DNA from 4 places in the Solibacillus cecembensis genome. Region 3 is predicted to be linked to each of the others. Evidence: riboswitches for the same ligand, from Rfam matches in the RefSeq annotation. Region 3 holds a riboswitch; each other region holds the start of a gene.
The links. A riboswitch is a leader RNA that binds a small molecule or an ion and turns the genes downstream of it on or off. The one in region 3 is predicted to bind cobalamin.
Positions count from the first base shown of each region.

Region 1 (3,888 bases), on a different contig from region 3:
TTATTGGATTGCCGGGTTACCACTGCTTATCTTGCCATTTATCGTGCGTATCATTCCAGAATCCCTTAATTCTTTAGTTCAACAAAAGGATACGAAAGCGCTAGCTGCTGTCCTTCGAAAAATAGAGCCGACGCTTCCGAAAGGTGTTCAATTTACATTTGCTGAGCAGCTAGCAAGTCAAAAGTCGCCAGTACGCGATCTGTTCAAAAATAAACTAGCTTTAAGTACGACGATGTTTTGGTTATCATGCTTCTGTACATTTATCTTAATGTATTCTTTAAATACATGGCTTCCAACATTAATGATGAATGCAGGCTATAACTTAAAATCGAGTTTGATGTTTATTGTAGCGCTACAATTCGGTTCAATTGCTGGCACAATGGTATTCGGCAATTTCATTAAATATTTTGGTTTCAAACGTGTCCTTATCCCACTTTATTTAGTTGGAGCGGTATCACTGACACTGATTGGTTTTTCGAAAAATATTTATGTTGCTTATGGGTTAATTATTATTATTGGTGCTGCTTCACTTGGCTTACAAAATATGTCGAATGCCTATGTAGCGGAATATTATTCAGTCGATGTACGCGCGGCTGCACTCGGTAGTACAATGGCTTTTGGACGTATTGGTTCCATTGTTGCCCCAACGTATATGGGGATTTTGTTAACATTTAATTTACAACCACAGATTAACTTTATGGCAATTGGTATTGCGGCGATTTTTGGTGCAATCGCTATGAGTTTTATTCGTGAAGAACGTGCAGACTACACGGTAGAAAAGAGCACAATATCTAATAAAGTCACAAATGTAAAAGCTCCTGCGAATAGTTTATAAACTTTGTTAGTCAAATAATAAAAGATTTCCTTTCATTTTGGCAAAATCACATAAAAAACAGGAACGTTGATTGGATAGCGTCCTGTTTTTTTATTGCGGAAACGGTGGGCCCTGCTAAGTGACTTCATATAAAAGCTGTATGGCATTGACTAAGTGAAACTGGTTCAAGTAAAATAAACTTTTTCCTTCAAACCACATGCATTTTGAGCGTTTTTTGCTGGAATTTCAGGTTAATAGCCAATTAGTTAGCTGTAATAGCCAAATTTACGCGGATAATAGCCAATCTTCAGCAGGTTATAGCCAAAATAATGCAGTTAATAGCCATTCCACGTTTTAATAGCCAATTTACCTCAATTAATAGCCAAATTTGCTACCCCTCTATACTTTGCAGACGTTTTCCATTCTAAAAAAGGGAGGGATATGGCAAGAACAGATTTTGGTGTTGTCCCATTTATGATATACTCTATTTTGGTAAAATATTTGATGGATCATTATATTAAACCAATTCATATTTAAGTTATCAGCAATAAGCAATTGGTTACTTTGAATTCTTAAGCTGATAAGATTGAATTATTTCACTTCAAGGTAATCGTTATTCAAGATTTACTTTTTAAATGAAGGATGGTACACTTAGGTCTATTAAACAACAATATATTGTGTTCGTTTTACAAAGGTGCTACTATATGTAGTTTAAAAGGGAAGTTCGGTGTAATACCGACGCTGTCCCCGCAACTGTGAAGCTGACGATGATTAAATCCACTGTACATTCGTATGGGAAGGAAATCAGAGAATGAAGCAAAGCCAGGAGACCTGCCTTTATTAAAACAAATCGATCATTTCTTCGGGGACTAAGAAATGGGGACGTCACCATTTTTGGGTATTATTAACGTTTCCATTTTCGGCTATCTCTGTTAAAAGAGATAGCCTTTTTAATTTGTTTCAGCCGAAGTCTCCTACTACTATAAGTGGGGGATGAGTGCCAAATAGGCAAATTCTATTCAGTGGGATTCAAACCCCGGCTGAATCAAGTTAAGCCCCGGTGGATGTCACAGATTTTTTAGGGGAGTTTTTCAAGCGAGCTTGAAAAAATCTGGACACAATTACGCCGAGGCGTAATTGATAATTTACGAAAAGAGGAATTTATATGAAACTTTATACGAAAACAATTTGTCCGAAATGTCTTTGGGTGAAATCTGAATTGCAAAATGCAGGACTTGAAGCGGAAATTATTAATATTGATCACGATGAACAAGCAAAGCAAAAAATTATAGATGCAGGTCTTTTAAGCGTGCCCATTTTAGAAGTGGACGGAATGTTTATAGCAGATGTTAAGGAGATTATTGCTCAAATTGAGTTGATTACACAATGATTGTTTACGCGAGTCGTACAGGGAATGTGCGTAGTGTTGTTTCGAAGTTAGAAAAGGAATCCATTGAAATTTCGGAAGGATTACAATTGAAAGAGCCGTATTTATTAATCACTTACACAGATGGATTAGGAGCTGTCCCTGCAAAAGTTTCTCATTTTTTAGAAGAGAATCAAGCATTTTGTAAAGGGGTAGTTGTTAGTGGCAATAGTAACTTTGGACATACGCAATTTGGCGGTGCTGGTGAAAAAATTGCCGTAACATATGACGTACCTTTAGTGTGTAAATTAGATTTACGGGGCTATCAAGCGGACTATGACGTAATACAAGCATTTTATGAAACGAGGGTGTTAGGATGAAAACATATTTAAAGCTTAATAATGATGTATTGAATCGTTATAGCACAACAGGTCAACTTGAATTAGAAAAAGATCAAGAAGCGACACGCCGTTACTTTTTAGAATATGTCAATGTACGTTTACGTTACTTTATTGATCTCGAAGAAAAAATTAGCTATTTAGTTGATGAAGGGTACTATGAGAAAGAATTTATCGACATGTATGAGATGGAATTTATTAAGCATCTGTACAAAAAGGCTTATGATTATAATTTCCGTTTCCCATCATTTATGAGTGCCAGCAAATTTTACGATAGCTATGCAATGAAAAGTCGTGATGGGGAAGAAATTTTAGAAAAATATGAAGACCGCATTGTCATTATTGCCTTGTATTTAGCACAAGGTAACAAGGATTTAGCGGAACGTTCTGTTGAAGCGATAATGGAAGCTTACCAACCGGCAACGCCAACTGCATTAAATAGTGGGAAAAAAGCACGTGGGGAATTAGTAAGCTGCTTTAAACTGTCAATGGATGACTCGATGAATAGCATTTCTGAAAATATTGGTTATTGCCTAGAGCTATCACGTCTTGGCGGTGGTGTTGGGGTGAACTTAACGGATTTACGTCCATTAGGTGATCCGATTAAAGAAATTTTAAATCGTGCAAGCGGTGTAATGCCAGTAGCAAAACTGTTGGAAAACTCTTTTAGTTATTCCAATCAGCTAGGTCAACGAAATGGCTCTGGCGTTGTTTATTTAAATATTTTCCATGCGGATATCGAAAATTTCATTTCATCGAAAAAACCAAATGCAGATGATAAAATTCGTCTCGCTACTTTATCTACGGGTATTATTATTCCGAGTATTTTCTTCAACCTCATGAAACGTGATAAAGATATTGTGTTATTTAGTCCATACGATATTTTTAAAGAATACGGCAAGCGCATGTCTGAGGTTTCAATTTCGGAAATGTACTATGAGCTACTAGACAACCCAAAAATCCGTAAAATCAAGCGTTTAAACGCACGTAAACTTTATACAGAAGTGAAAAAAGCACAATTTGAATCGGGCTATCCATTTGAAATTTTTGATGATAATGTCAATGACGTGCACCCACTTAAAAATATTGGCCGTGTGAAGATGTCAAACTTATGTACAGAAATTTTACAAGTGCAGCAAACAAGTTTAATTACAGATCAAGATGAACCGAATGAATACGGGCTAGATGTATCGTGTAATTTAGGTTCAATTGATATTCATGCAGCAACAAAAGTAAATGATTTTGGCGCATTGGTAGATACGGCGATGCACTTATTAACGAATGTGTCTCAAATGACGAACATAAAAAAT
Region 1 is NZ_JBNNMF010000003.1:82,187-86,074, forward strand. Features, by position in the region: gene ACQKIH_RS03670 (MFS transporter) at 1-835, shown strand, start outside; cobalamin riboswitch at 1,490-1,667, shown strand; gene ACQKIH_RS03675 (glutaredoxin family protein) at 1,980-2,204, shown strand; gene nrdI (class Ib ribonucleoside-diphosphate reductase assembly flavoprotein NrdI) at 2,201-2,560, shown strand; gene nrdE (class 1b ribonucleoside-diphosphate reductase subunit alpha) at 2,557-3,888, shown strand, end outside.
Region 1: it holds a riboswitch for cobalamin, as region 3 does, so the genes downstream of both, ACQKIH_RS03675 (glutaredoxin family protein) here and cobJ (precorrin-3B C(17)-methyltransferase) in region 3, are expected to answer to the same signal.

Region 2 (3,888 bases), on a different contig from region 3:
AGTTATATGAAAGAAAGCAGCAACAGTTCAGCTAGTTGTACGAGTTGCGGGTCGGGAAGCTCAGAAAGTAGTTGCTCGTCTGGTAGTTCTTGCTCAAGCTGCGGTGGGGGTGGAGATTAATAAAAGATACTTTTAGTCTTCCAACTCAACGCTAATCTACACGAGAATACTCTTTTTTTATCGGTTTTTCACAGAAAAGTTGGTAAATCAACAGATGTGTTAAAAAATTAGTATTACTAAAAATTCATTTGCATGTGAACTTTCGTATGGTACAGTATGTTTATAAATTTAATAAGTTTGCAGGAAAAAGTGCTATAAGCATAAATTGGGAATTCGGTGTAAATCCGAAGCTATATCCGTAACTGTGAGCGCTGATGAACATGGATGAAAACAGACTGCTAAAAAGCGGGAATATTTTCACGTGTATGATAAGCGCAAAGCCAAGACACCAAGCTTTTTCTGATCGTAACAAATACTCTTCGGATTTAAAGAGAATGTGCGGCAGGAATATTCGTAGTTTTCTATTATGATATTTATGATGCCATCCATTTCCTTGGGGGGCATTTTTTTTATCTTCATTCAGCAGAAGACGCTCACCTTTATGAGTAGCGAGATGAACGCAAGTATACCTTTTCTCATAGGACGTCCAAATGCCGGCTGAATGAAGATAATGCCCCTGGCGGATGTCAAGGATTTTGAAAGGAATTAATTGTGCGAGCACAATTCAAAATCCTGACGCAATTACGCCAAGGCGTAATTGATTTCTGTTAAAAAAAATTAGAAAGCAAGTGAGGTACTTTCATTGAAAAAGGATATTCGTTATTCATGCTATCCGTTTATGCGTGAGAAAATTTCTTTAGTGGATTATGAAATCCGAACAGATTCGCTGACGACCAGGATTGGTGCTGTCTTACCGACATTAGTGGAGGATGATAAAGGCGCTATTGTTTTAGAAGACTTGCAAATTATTCAGCCACTTGCTTATCATGTAAATGGTTCTGTGCGAGGGAAACTAGCTATTACTGAAGATGATTTAAATTGGTTGAGTGGTCGCTATGATTTTTATGTCAGTCATGTTGAAGAAGTTATTCGACAATTTTTATTACCACAGGGAATAGAAAGTGCTGCAAGGCTTCATATTTGCCGAAGTGAAGCGAAAAAATCATATCGCGCTTTACATAAAGTTAGTGAAGAACGAGAGGTACCGGAAATTTTATTTGATTTCTTAGGGCTTTTAGCGAATGTATTTTTCGTCATGGCTGTTTATATGAACAAACAGCATTCTTACAATGAAATTCCATTCATTAGTAAATCTTATCCGGTTAAAAAAAGAAAAGAGGAACAAAGATGAAAATTACAATGAAATGGGTTGCACCATTCGCAGCCGCACTTTTATTAACAGCATGCTCAACGAATGAAAAAATAGCTAGTCAGCCAAAAGACGAAGCGAATCAAGAACAGCAGGGTTCTAACACGAATGAACCATATAAAGTTGTTGATGATCGAGGTGTAGAAGTAACATTTGATACTGTACCTAATACAATTGTTTCACTACAACCAAGCAATACGGAGATTTTATTTGAATTAGGTGTTGGAGATAAAATTGTTGGTGCAACCGATTTTGATACGTATCCAGAAGCTGCCCAAAATATTGAGCGTGTTTCAACATCTACAGCTATCAATGCAGAACGTATTTTAGAATTAAATCCAGACGTTGTTGTTGCTTATACAGTTGGTGATGAAGCACAAATTAGTCAGCTTGAAGATGTTGGATTAAAAGTTTTCGTTATCAAATCTGCCGCTAATTTTGATGATGTATATTCGGATATTATCCAATTATCTGAAGTAATGGGCGTGGAGCCAACTGGGGAAAAAATCGTAAAAGATATTCAAGCACAAATTAAAGAAGTACAAGATAAAACGGCTAAACTTGAAACAAAGAAAAAAGTATTTTATGAAATTTCTCCGTCTCCAGATATTTGGACAACAGGTAGCGAAACATTCCAACAAGAAATAATGGATGCAGCTGGTATAGATAATGTTTTTGCAGATCAAAAAAGTTGGATAAGCGTGACAGAGGAAGACGTCATTATACGTAATCCGGAAGTCATTGTAACAACGAATAATTACATTGACGATCCAACAGGAGAAATTATGTCACGTGCTGGTTGGGATAAAATTAGTGCATTGACTAATAAGCAAGTATTTTTAGTAAATGGAGATATTATGTCACGTCCTGCACCACGAATTGGTCAAGCTGTTCAAATAATGGCAGAAACAGTCTATCCAGAGTTATTTAAATAGAATTATAATAAGAGAACAAGCTTATACAACTGCTTGTTCTTTTATTGCATTAAAGGATGGGATATAGATGATTTTTATAACAGGTGGCGTGAGAAGTGGGAAAAGTGCCTTTGCCGAGCGACTTGTTCAGCAATATGGACAGGATTTGCACTATCATTATATCGCTACAGGAGTCGCATTTGACCGAGAAATGGAAGCGCGCATTACACGTCATCAGCTGGATCGTGAACAACAAGGATTGCACTGGAAAACAATTGAAATGCAAGTAGAAATACCAGATGCCATTAAGCGATTAAGTGATCAGCATGTGCTATTGTTTGAATGCGTCACAACGTGGTTGGCCAATGTGCTGTATTATACAGAAACGCTTGAAAATCGTGAACACCGGATTGCAGATTATGTAGTGGTCTTTCAAAACCAGCTTCTCGCATGGCAGCAACAAGGGGTGCGTGTCGTCATTGTATCGAATGAAATATTGGATGAACCGAGCGCAAGTAATGATGAAGTAGAATTGTACCGAGCGCTTATCGGCAAGCTCCATCAATGGATAGTTGCACATTGTAAATCAGCGTATGAAGTACAATACCAACTTGTACAGCAATGGAAGTAAGGAGTGAACAAGTTGAAAAATAGTGCAATTGGATTTTTATTAGCGTGGCAATTTTTCTCGGCCATTCCTGTGAAAAGGTCGTTTGAGATGAACGCTAAAACCGTTACATGGATGTATGCTTTTTTACCGATTATCGGAGTAATAATGGGCGGCATATATGCAACAACGGCTTATGGATTAATGACATATAGTGATATTTCACCGCTACTACTCACAATTGTACTCGTTGTCGGAACGATTGTTGTAACAGGTGGCTTGCATTTGGACGGTTGGATTGATATGAGTGATGCTTATTTTTCATACGGAGACAAAGAAAAGCGTTTAGCCATTTTAGATGATCCGCGAACAGGTGCATTCGGTGTCATTAGTGTGATGTGCTTGCTGTTGTTGAAAATAGGTTTTGTTTATGAAGCTATTGTGCAAGGACACGTAGCGATTATTCCATTTTTATTATGTATTCCATTTCTTGCGCGGATCGGTGTGTTGACTGTGTTTTTAACGACTGAAACGTCAAAGCAAACAGGATTGGCAGCGTATTTTAAAGGAATCATCCTAAAAAAACAGCTTTCTATCAGTGTCGTGCTTTTATGTGTAAGCTACATCGTCATTTGTATTGCGCTCGCCAATTATAGTTTATTGTTTCTTTTGTTCGCCGTGTTTATAGGTGTAAACTTGTACCGTAAGTGGATTATAAATAACTTCGGGGGCGTAAGTGGAGATTTACTTGGCGCGCATTGTGAAGGGATGGAGGTACTATTATGGCTCGTGGTGTTACTGTTCATTTAATTCGGCATGAAAAAACGCAAGCTAATATTGAACGAAAATACATCGGCTGGACAGATGAACCGATTTTACAGGAAGTATCTGCACGGTTGCCCATTGCACCAACTGTCGTTTATGGCAGTGATTTACTACGCTGTCAGCAAACCGCAGCATGCTATTTCCCTAATGTAACTTATAATGGGATACAGCAG
Region 2 is NZ_JBNNMF010000029.1:14,790-18,677, reverse strand. Features, by position in the region: gene ACQKIH_RS19705 (glycine-rich domain-containing protein) at 1-120, shown strand, start outside; cobalamin riboswitch at 291-472, shown strand; gene ACQKIH_RS19700 (hypothetical protein) at 803-1,351, shown strand; gene ACQKIH_RS19695 (ABC transporter substrate-binding protein) at 1,348-2,304, shown strand; gene ACQKIH_RS19690 (bifunctional adenosylcobinamide kinase/adenosylcobinamide-phosphate guanylyltransferase) at 2,372-2,914, shown strand; gene ACQKIH_RS19685 (adenosylcobinamide-GDP ribazoletransferase) at 2,927-3,700, shown strand; gene ACQKIH_RS19680 (histidine phosphatase family protein) at 3,673-3,888, shown strand, end outside.
Region 2: it holds a riboswitch for cobalamin, as region 3 does, so the genes downstream of both, ACQKIH_RS19700 (hypothetical protein) here and cobJ (precorrin-3B C(17)-methyltransferase) in region 3, are expected to answer to the same signal.

Region 3 (3,888 bases):
ATGGCGTGAAAGCTGGCGTAGTTTTAAATTTATTTGGATTCCGATTGTCTTTATATTGCTTGGTATTACGGATCCAATCCTCAATTATTTCATGGAGGATATTTTAAATGCAGTTGGTAATATGCCAGAAGGATTTGCGACGATGATGCCGGAACTCCATGCAATCGATTTACTTGCCGCTTCAACGGGGCAGTTTCAATCTATTGGATTAATTGTATTAATTGCATCTTATACTGGTACGTTTAGTAAGGAACGTCAAAATGGCAAAGCCACACTTTTATATGTACGTCCGATTTCTTTTACTGCGATGTTTTTAAGCAAATGGATTGTGGCGAGCAGTGTGGCGATTGTTAGTGCAATAGCTGGCTATGCGGGAAGTATGTATTATACGGTGCTATTATATGGAAAAGTAGACCCTGCTCGCTTTATGGCGATGCTTGGTACGTATTGCATATGGCTGCTTTTTGTCATGGCTGTTACAGTGGCGATGAGTGCCGCATTTAAAACACCGATTGCGACGACGATAACGATTGTTTTAATCTTAATTGGCTCAGTTGTAGATTCCATAATTGGAGGTTTTTGGACGGTTACTCCATATAAACTGTCGACATATGGATTGCGTCTTGTCGATGAATCCGTCACGATGTCAATATTTTGGAGTACGTTTATACTGACGCTTTCATTGATATTTGTCTTTGTTATTGTAGGAATTTACTTTAGTAAAAAAAGAGCGAGCACGGTGAAGGTTTAGCGTTTATATAAAACCGAGGCCGCGAAGCCAATTATAAAATAGTTGTAATATTTCATTTATATGGTATTGTAAAGTCATAATTTAATAAACTATTAAATAAGTGCTTATATTTTGAGATTAATAGGGAAATTAGTGAAAATCTAATGCAGCCCCCGCTACTGTAATAACTGATGAAATCACGAATATCACTGTCTGAGGATGGGAAGATGTGAGAGTAAAGTGAAGTTTAAGCCAGGAAACCTGCTTATTTAATTCGATTACTTACTTTTCGGTGGGAGAAGTGTAGATGAGAACTCAAATATGGCAGGTCGTAGTAGATTCTATTTTTTTAAAATGCGATTTTTTGTATAAATTTTCAGATACCCAAACTTCTTTTGTAAAAGAAGTTTGGGTATCTTTTTTTTACTTGCTTCAGCAAAAGTCCTCTACTTATTAGAGTATGACGATGAATGACAACTATGTACTTAAATCAGGTGTGGTTTAAACCCAAGCTGAAAAAGGTAAAAGCCCCGGCGGATGTCACAGATTTTTTATGAGGAGTTTTTCGAGCAAGCTCGAAAAAAATCTGGACGCAATTACGCCGAGGCGAAATTGATTAGGAGGGAATGTCTTGAGTAAAGGAAAGATTTTTGTAGTTGGGTTTGGTCCTGGAGATCGAGAACATATTACAAAAAGAGCCGTAGATGCATTACAGCAAAGTAATCATATTATGGGTTATAAAACTTATGTAGATTTAATTCGCCATTTAGTAACAGCGCAAACAATTGTTAGTACGGGTATGACCGAAGAAGTATCACGAGCGCAAGATGCTGTTAAACAGGCAGAGGCAGGAAATATCGTTGCGGTCATTTCAAGTGGTGATGCGGGCGTATATGGCATGGCAGGTTTAGTGTATGAGGTTTTAATTGAAAAAGGTTGGACTGAAGCAACAGGTATTGAGGTAGAAGTTGTGCCAGGAATTTCAGCGATTAACTCTTGTGCGAGCTTACTTGGTGCGCCGGTTATGCATGACTCTTGTACGATTAGTTTAAGTGACCACTTAACACCGTGGACAGTCATTGAAAAGCGTATTGAAGCGGCAGCAATGGCGGACTTTGTCATCGCATTTTACAATCCGAAATCAGGACGAAGAACACGTCAAATCGCAGAAGCACAGCGTATTTTGCTGAAGTATCGTTCACCTGATACACCTGTAGGATTAGTGAAAAGTGCATACCGAGAAAGTCAGAACATCGTTTTAACAAATTTAGCGGAAATGTTAGATCACGATATTGGTATGTTAACGACCGTTGTAGTTGGGAATTCATCTACATTCTTTTACGATAATAAAATTATTACACCACGTGGCTATCAAAGAAAATATACGCTTGGTGATGAAAAACAAGTTTGGAAACCGCATCAACGTTTGAAAAAAGAAGCAGAACCGTGGGCGCTTGATCAAGAAACAGGAGAAGCGCAATCCGGCTATGAAAAAATTGAGGCAATTAAAGCAGGACCAAACCCTAAAATAGAGCCTTTGAAAGAAGTGAGCGTAACTACTGTAGAACCAGTGCCAGTAGTGCCAACAAAACTTCAAAAACTTCCGGAGAAAAAGTCAGCACTTGAGATGGCTAGAATGGCATTAGCTTGTATATCAAACGAACCTGTGAAAACAGATTTTTTAGTACAGCAAGCAATCGAATCGATTTTTGAATTTGCCGTTTCGCCAGGTGTCGCAAATAAAATAATTACACCACAGCAAATGAAGGTACTTGCGGATGTGGTAGGGGAAAATGGAACGTTAGAATATACACCAGATCATCGTTTTCATGTAAAAATTCCTACTGAAGCGCCAGAAAAAATTGTTGAAATATTGCGTGAAACAGGATTGTACGTATTGCCTATGGGGGATGTTTTAAATATAAAGGCATGTGATTTTTGTTATGGAGAGAAAGCAGAATCGATTCCATATGCTGAGGAAATTATGGATACGCTTGGCGGTTTGAAGCTACCAAAGGAACTTCATGTTGGCTTTAATGGTTGTGGAATGGCTTGCTATCGCGCGGTTTTTGATGATATTGGCATTGTATATCGTAAAAAGAAATTTGATCTATTTATTGGAGCCAAGCCAGTTGGTCGAACAGCACATGCAGCCCAACCCGTTGCAGAAGGATTAGAGCCAGATGAACTGATCCCATTATTAACGAAAATTGTTGAAGAATATAAAGAACATGCACATCCAAATGAGCGCTTCTTTAAATACTTTAAGCGCGTGAAGAAAATTGCTCATTTCACATATCAAGACATGAGCTGCAAAATTAAAGTAGAAGAAGCACCATGTGGCGATTAGGAGGAGTGGCATGATTTTATTTTTAGCAGGGACGAGCGATGCACGTGAACTTGCCATTGAGCTACAAAAAAAAGGGCATTCATTATTAGCAACAGTCGTGACAGATTCCGCAGCAAATAGCTTGGAAGAGGCGGGTATTGCCCATCATGTAGGGCGTCTTTCAACCGAGGAAATGGCTACGATTATTAATGAAAAGGGTGTCACTACGGTCATTGATGCAAGCCATCCTTATGCAGAAGAAGCATCAAAAACTGCAATGGCCGCAGCAGAGCAATGTAAGTTAACTTATATTCGTTACGAACGCCCGCAACAACAGTATGTGAATCCGTTAATAGCTGAAGTAGAAACATATGAAGAGGCGGCACTTATTGCACGTGAGCATAAAGGAACCGTGATGTTGACGACAGGTAGTAAAACACTTGCGACATTTACGAAGTACTTGCTAAATGACTCCATCCGTTTAGTTTGTCGCATGCTACCAAACAAAGAAAATATGGAGAAGTGCGATTTATTAGGCGTGAAGCAACGCGACATTATCGCGATTCAAGGTCCATTTTCAAAAGAGTTAAATACAGCGCTGTATCTTCAATATGAGACAACGCTTGTTATTACAAAGGAAAGTGGAAAAGTCGGTTCTGTTGATGAAAAGATGGATGCCGCATTGGAATTAAATATTCCTGTAATTTTAATTAAACGACCAAAAATCACTTATATCAATCAATGTTCAACATTTGAGGAAGTTATTCAGAAACTAGGGGGAATTTAAAATGGCAAATATGAACTTTAATATGGATTTCGTACCTTTAAC
Region 3 is NZ_JBNNMF010000007.1:106,586-110,473, reverse strand. Features, by position in the region: gene ACQKIH_RS08175 (ABC transporter permease) at 1-751, shown strand, start outside; cobalamin riboswitch at 833-1,013, shown strand; gene cobJ (precorrin-3B C(17)-methyltransferase) at 1,362-3,080, shown strand; gene cobK (precorrin-6A reductase) at 3,091-3,846, shown strand; gene ACQKIH_RS08160 (precorrin-8X methylmutase) at 3,848-3,888, shown strand, end outside.

Region 4 (3,888 bases), on a different contig from region 3:
GTAAATCATTTAACCCTAAATAGCCGTTATTTTTAATTGTATTGTCACCTGTTGCGATAATCGCGTCTTGTGCACCCAGTAATGTAATAGCTTCTGCTGTATTACGGTTAATAACAACAGCCTTTGTTACTGGTAAAGATAGTGTAATTTCTTTTCCTGTTGTATCTGTGAAAGTAATCTCATTTGCCTCTTCATTCACATTTTCATTTGCTTGTGATGTTCCAGTCGATTCTTTATTTGCATTTACCTCAGCAGGTTCTTCACTAGAGCAACCTACAAGTAAAAAAGTTAATAAAAAACCGTAAACTAGAGTTTTTACATAGTTTTTCACTAAATAACTCTCCTTCAAAATGTTTTATTAAGTGCTAACACACGAAATACCCCTAAACAAAAAAAGCCTATTTCCAGTAAGAACTAGAAATAGGCTTAGGCATCCTAAAAAATATGTAATGGAATACAAAAAACTGTATTTGTCGCCGCCCTTCTCCCACCGAAAAGTCATGTTGCTGTAACAAAGCAGGTTTCCTGGCTAAAGCGTCATTTTACTTTTACATCTTCCCATCAATTTGACAGTGATTGATTGTAATTTCATCAGCTATTACAGTTGCGGGGGCAGCATTAGATTTTAACTAATTTCCCTTTTACCTCTTACAAAATAAGAGCACTTTACTACATTCATTATGAAATTAACGTAACTTTATCATTTTATTTCCATTTTTACAATAACAATTAATTAAAAATTATCACTATTCAGAAGAGAAAAGCGTTTATGGGAGAACATACTTCTCAAATTTGACAAGTAAATTACCAATTTTCTTATTTCATTCAATTTATTTAAAGAATAATCAAAAAATTAATGATGACAAATATTAGTTACAGTGATACTATTTTTCACATGATGAAAATTGAATGATTTTTGGTGCTTTTTAAGCTTAATAGGGAAACCAGTGAGATTCTGGTGCTGTCCCGCAACTGTAACTTGGAGTATTACATATTACGTCACTGCATTTTTTTATGTGGGAAGGCATGGAATACGTTGAAGAGAAGTCAGGATACCTACCAAAAATTTATTGATTCAGACCTACGAGGATAGGTGCGTGAAACAAGCAATAAGCGCTTGTTTTTGTGATGCACTTTTACTCTTAAAAAGTGTATTTTTTTATGCACTTTTTCATCAAATATGAAAAAGGAGTAAAAACATGAAACAATTATTACCAAAACTTGCTTACTTCGGTATCGTTTTATTATTTATACCAAAGCAAGCGCATGCCATGCACATTATGGAAGGATTTTTACCGATAGGTTGGGCTATCTTCTGGTTTGCACTATGCCTACCGTTTCTTATGAAGGGGCTTCAAGTCATTCGCATAGTCGTAAAAGAAAACCCAGAAAGCAAACTACTACTTGCTTTATCAGGTGCATTTACATTTGTTTTATCCGCATTAAAAATTCCATCGGTAACAGGTAGCTGTTCCCATCCAACTGGGGTTGGATTAGGTTCTATTTTATTTGGACCATTTGTTATGAGTGTACTTGGATCAATCGTTTTACTATTTCAATCGATTCTACTTGCACATGGAGGTCTTACAACATTAGGTGCGAACATTTTCTCAATGGCGATAGTTGGACCATTTATTGCCGTTGGAGTTTTTAAATTAGCAACAAAATGGGGATTATCATTTAGCGTAGCTGTATTTTTAGCGGCGATGCTTGGTGATTTTGGTACATATGTCATGACATCTGTTCAATTAGCATTAGCGTTCCCTTCTGAAGTTGGTGGTATTTTAGGTTCATTCCAAAAATTCGCAAGCATCTTTGCATTAACGCAAATTCCGTTAGCAATTAGTGAAGGGTTATTAACTGTGATGATTATGAACTTCTTACAAAAATATAATATGAAAGAATTAGTTCAACTACGTATTTTAAAGCCAAAGGAGAGCTAACATGTTTAAGAAAAATTTACTTTTACTGATTGGCGTTGTCATTTTAGCCATTTTACCACTCTTATTTTTACAAGATGCAGAATTTGGCGGTGCTGATGGTGAGGCTGAAGAAGCAATTACAGAAATCGCAGCAGATTATGAGCCTTGGTTTAGTGCAATTTGGGAACCACCAAGTGGTGAAATCGAAAGCTTATTATTCGTTTTACAAGGTGTCATTGGCGCGCTAATTATAGGCTATTTCATCGGCTTTATGCGTGGAAAGCATACGAAAGAACATGCTAAAAATTGATTTTATTGCGAGCCATAATGCGATACAAAAAGTAGCAGCTAGCCAAAAGATGGCGTTTAGTTTCATTACGTTATTGTTAGCAACACTATTACGAAATAATAATTATTCGGTTTGGACACTGTTCTTTATGAGTGGTGCCATTATCTTTTATGCAAAAATCCCTTGGAAAACATATATCATATTACTTCTTGCGCCAATTGGTTTTATTTCGGCTGGGATGGTCGCCATTGTGCTATCTATTACATTTACACAGGATGTTCCTACATCAGTTTTATGGCAAGGTTCGCTTTTTACGATGCAACTATTTATTTTACCAAACGATGGAATACGTGCAATTACGATATTTTGTACTTCGATTAGTGCGACCAGTTGCTTATATTTTTTAATATTAACAACACCGATGTATGAAATTAGCCCGGTACTTGCGAGATTAAAAGTGCCAACGATTATTATTGAATTAATCGAGCTCATGTATCGCTTTATTTTTTTGTTTTTAGAAATGGTCGCGCAGATTTATACAGCGCAGCACGCTCGTTTAGGGTACAGAACATACAAAAAAGGCTTTCAATCATTAAGCTTACTCATTAACGCTCTATTTCGATCAATTTTTTTCCGTTATCAAGCGATGTCGTATGCGATGGCCGCACGAAATATTGAACAATTCATTATTCCACAACAATTTTTAATCGACAAAGAATGGGATCAAAAGTTAACATGGCTAGCGATTATTTTTATCGTAGTTGGTATAGCGATACTTGTTTTGTAAGGAGGTCTTGATTATGACAGAAAGCTTTTTTAGATTTGATCATGTCTCATTCCAATATAGCAATGGTACAAAGGCATTACATGAACTTTCACTATCTATTCCAAAAGGAAAAAAAGTTGCTATTCTCGGTGAAAATGGTTCAGGCAAATCAACATTTTTTAAGTTACTCATCGGACTTGAAAAACCAACTAATGGCGAAATTCAATTTTTAAATGAAACCTTACATTATTCAAAAAAACAATTAATTAACTTGCGAGAGCGTGTTGGCTTTATTTTTCAAGAGGCGGATAATCAGTTATTTGCCTCTACTGTCAAACAAGATATTTTATATGGACCTATTAATTTAAAATGGCCATATGAAAAAATTGAGCACAATGTTTCAAGCGCCATACAGTTAACAGAACTTGAAGACTTAACCGAGCGCCCTATTCATTTTTTAAGTGGTGGACAAAAGAAGCGTGTAACGATTGCAGGCGTTTATGCGATGGATCCAAAAATTTATATTTTAGATGAGCCAACGAGCAGTTTAGATTACTATTTTTCAAATCAACTTACGACGTATTTAGATGAACTTGATGATGGAGAGCGAACATTTTTATATTCCACGCACCAAGTCAATTTAATTTATGAATGGGCCGATCATTTTATCGTCTTTCATAAAGGACAATTACTTTATTCAGGACAACGAGATGCGCTATTTTCAAATGACGCACTGTTAGTAAAAGCGCATATTGAAAAGCCATGGCTCGTAAAATGTTATGAAACAATGTTACATGAGGGGTTAATTCAACAACAGTCATTACTTCCCCGCTCAATGGGAGAATTAATGGATCTTGTGAAAGGGCGTAACTATACAACCGCGGAGGCAATCGATGAAAAACGACTTAGAA
Region 4 is NZ_JBNNMF010000029.1:26,476-30,363, reverse strand. Features, by position in the region: gene ACQKIH_RS19775 (ABC transporter substrate-binding protein) at 1-331, opposite strand, end outside; cobalamin riboswitch at 499-684, opposite strand; cobalamin riboswitch at 901-1,078, shown strand; gene ACQKIH_RS19770 (energy-coupling factor ABC transporter permease) at 1,200-1,943, shown strand; gene ACQKIH_RS19765 (energy-coupling factor ABC transporter substrate-binding protein) at 1,945-2,232, shown strand; gene cbiQ (cobalt ECF transporter T component CbiQ) at 2,219-2,998, shown strand; gene ACQKIH_RS19755 (energy-coupling factor ABC transporter ATP-binding protein) at 3,012-3,888, shown strand, end outside; gene ACQKIH_RS19750 (hypothetical protein) at 3,871-3,888, shown strand, end outside.
Region 4: it holds a riboswitch for cobalamin, as region 3 does, so the genes downstream of both, ACQKIH_RS19770 (energy-coupling factor ABC transporter permease) here and cobJ (precorrin-3B C(17)-methyltransferase) in region 3, are expected to answer to the same signal.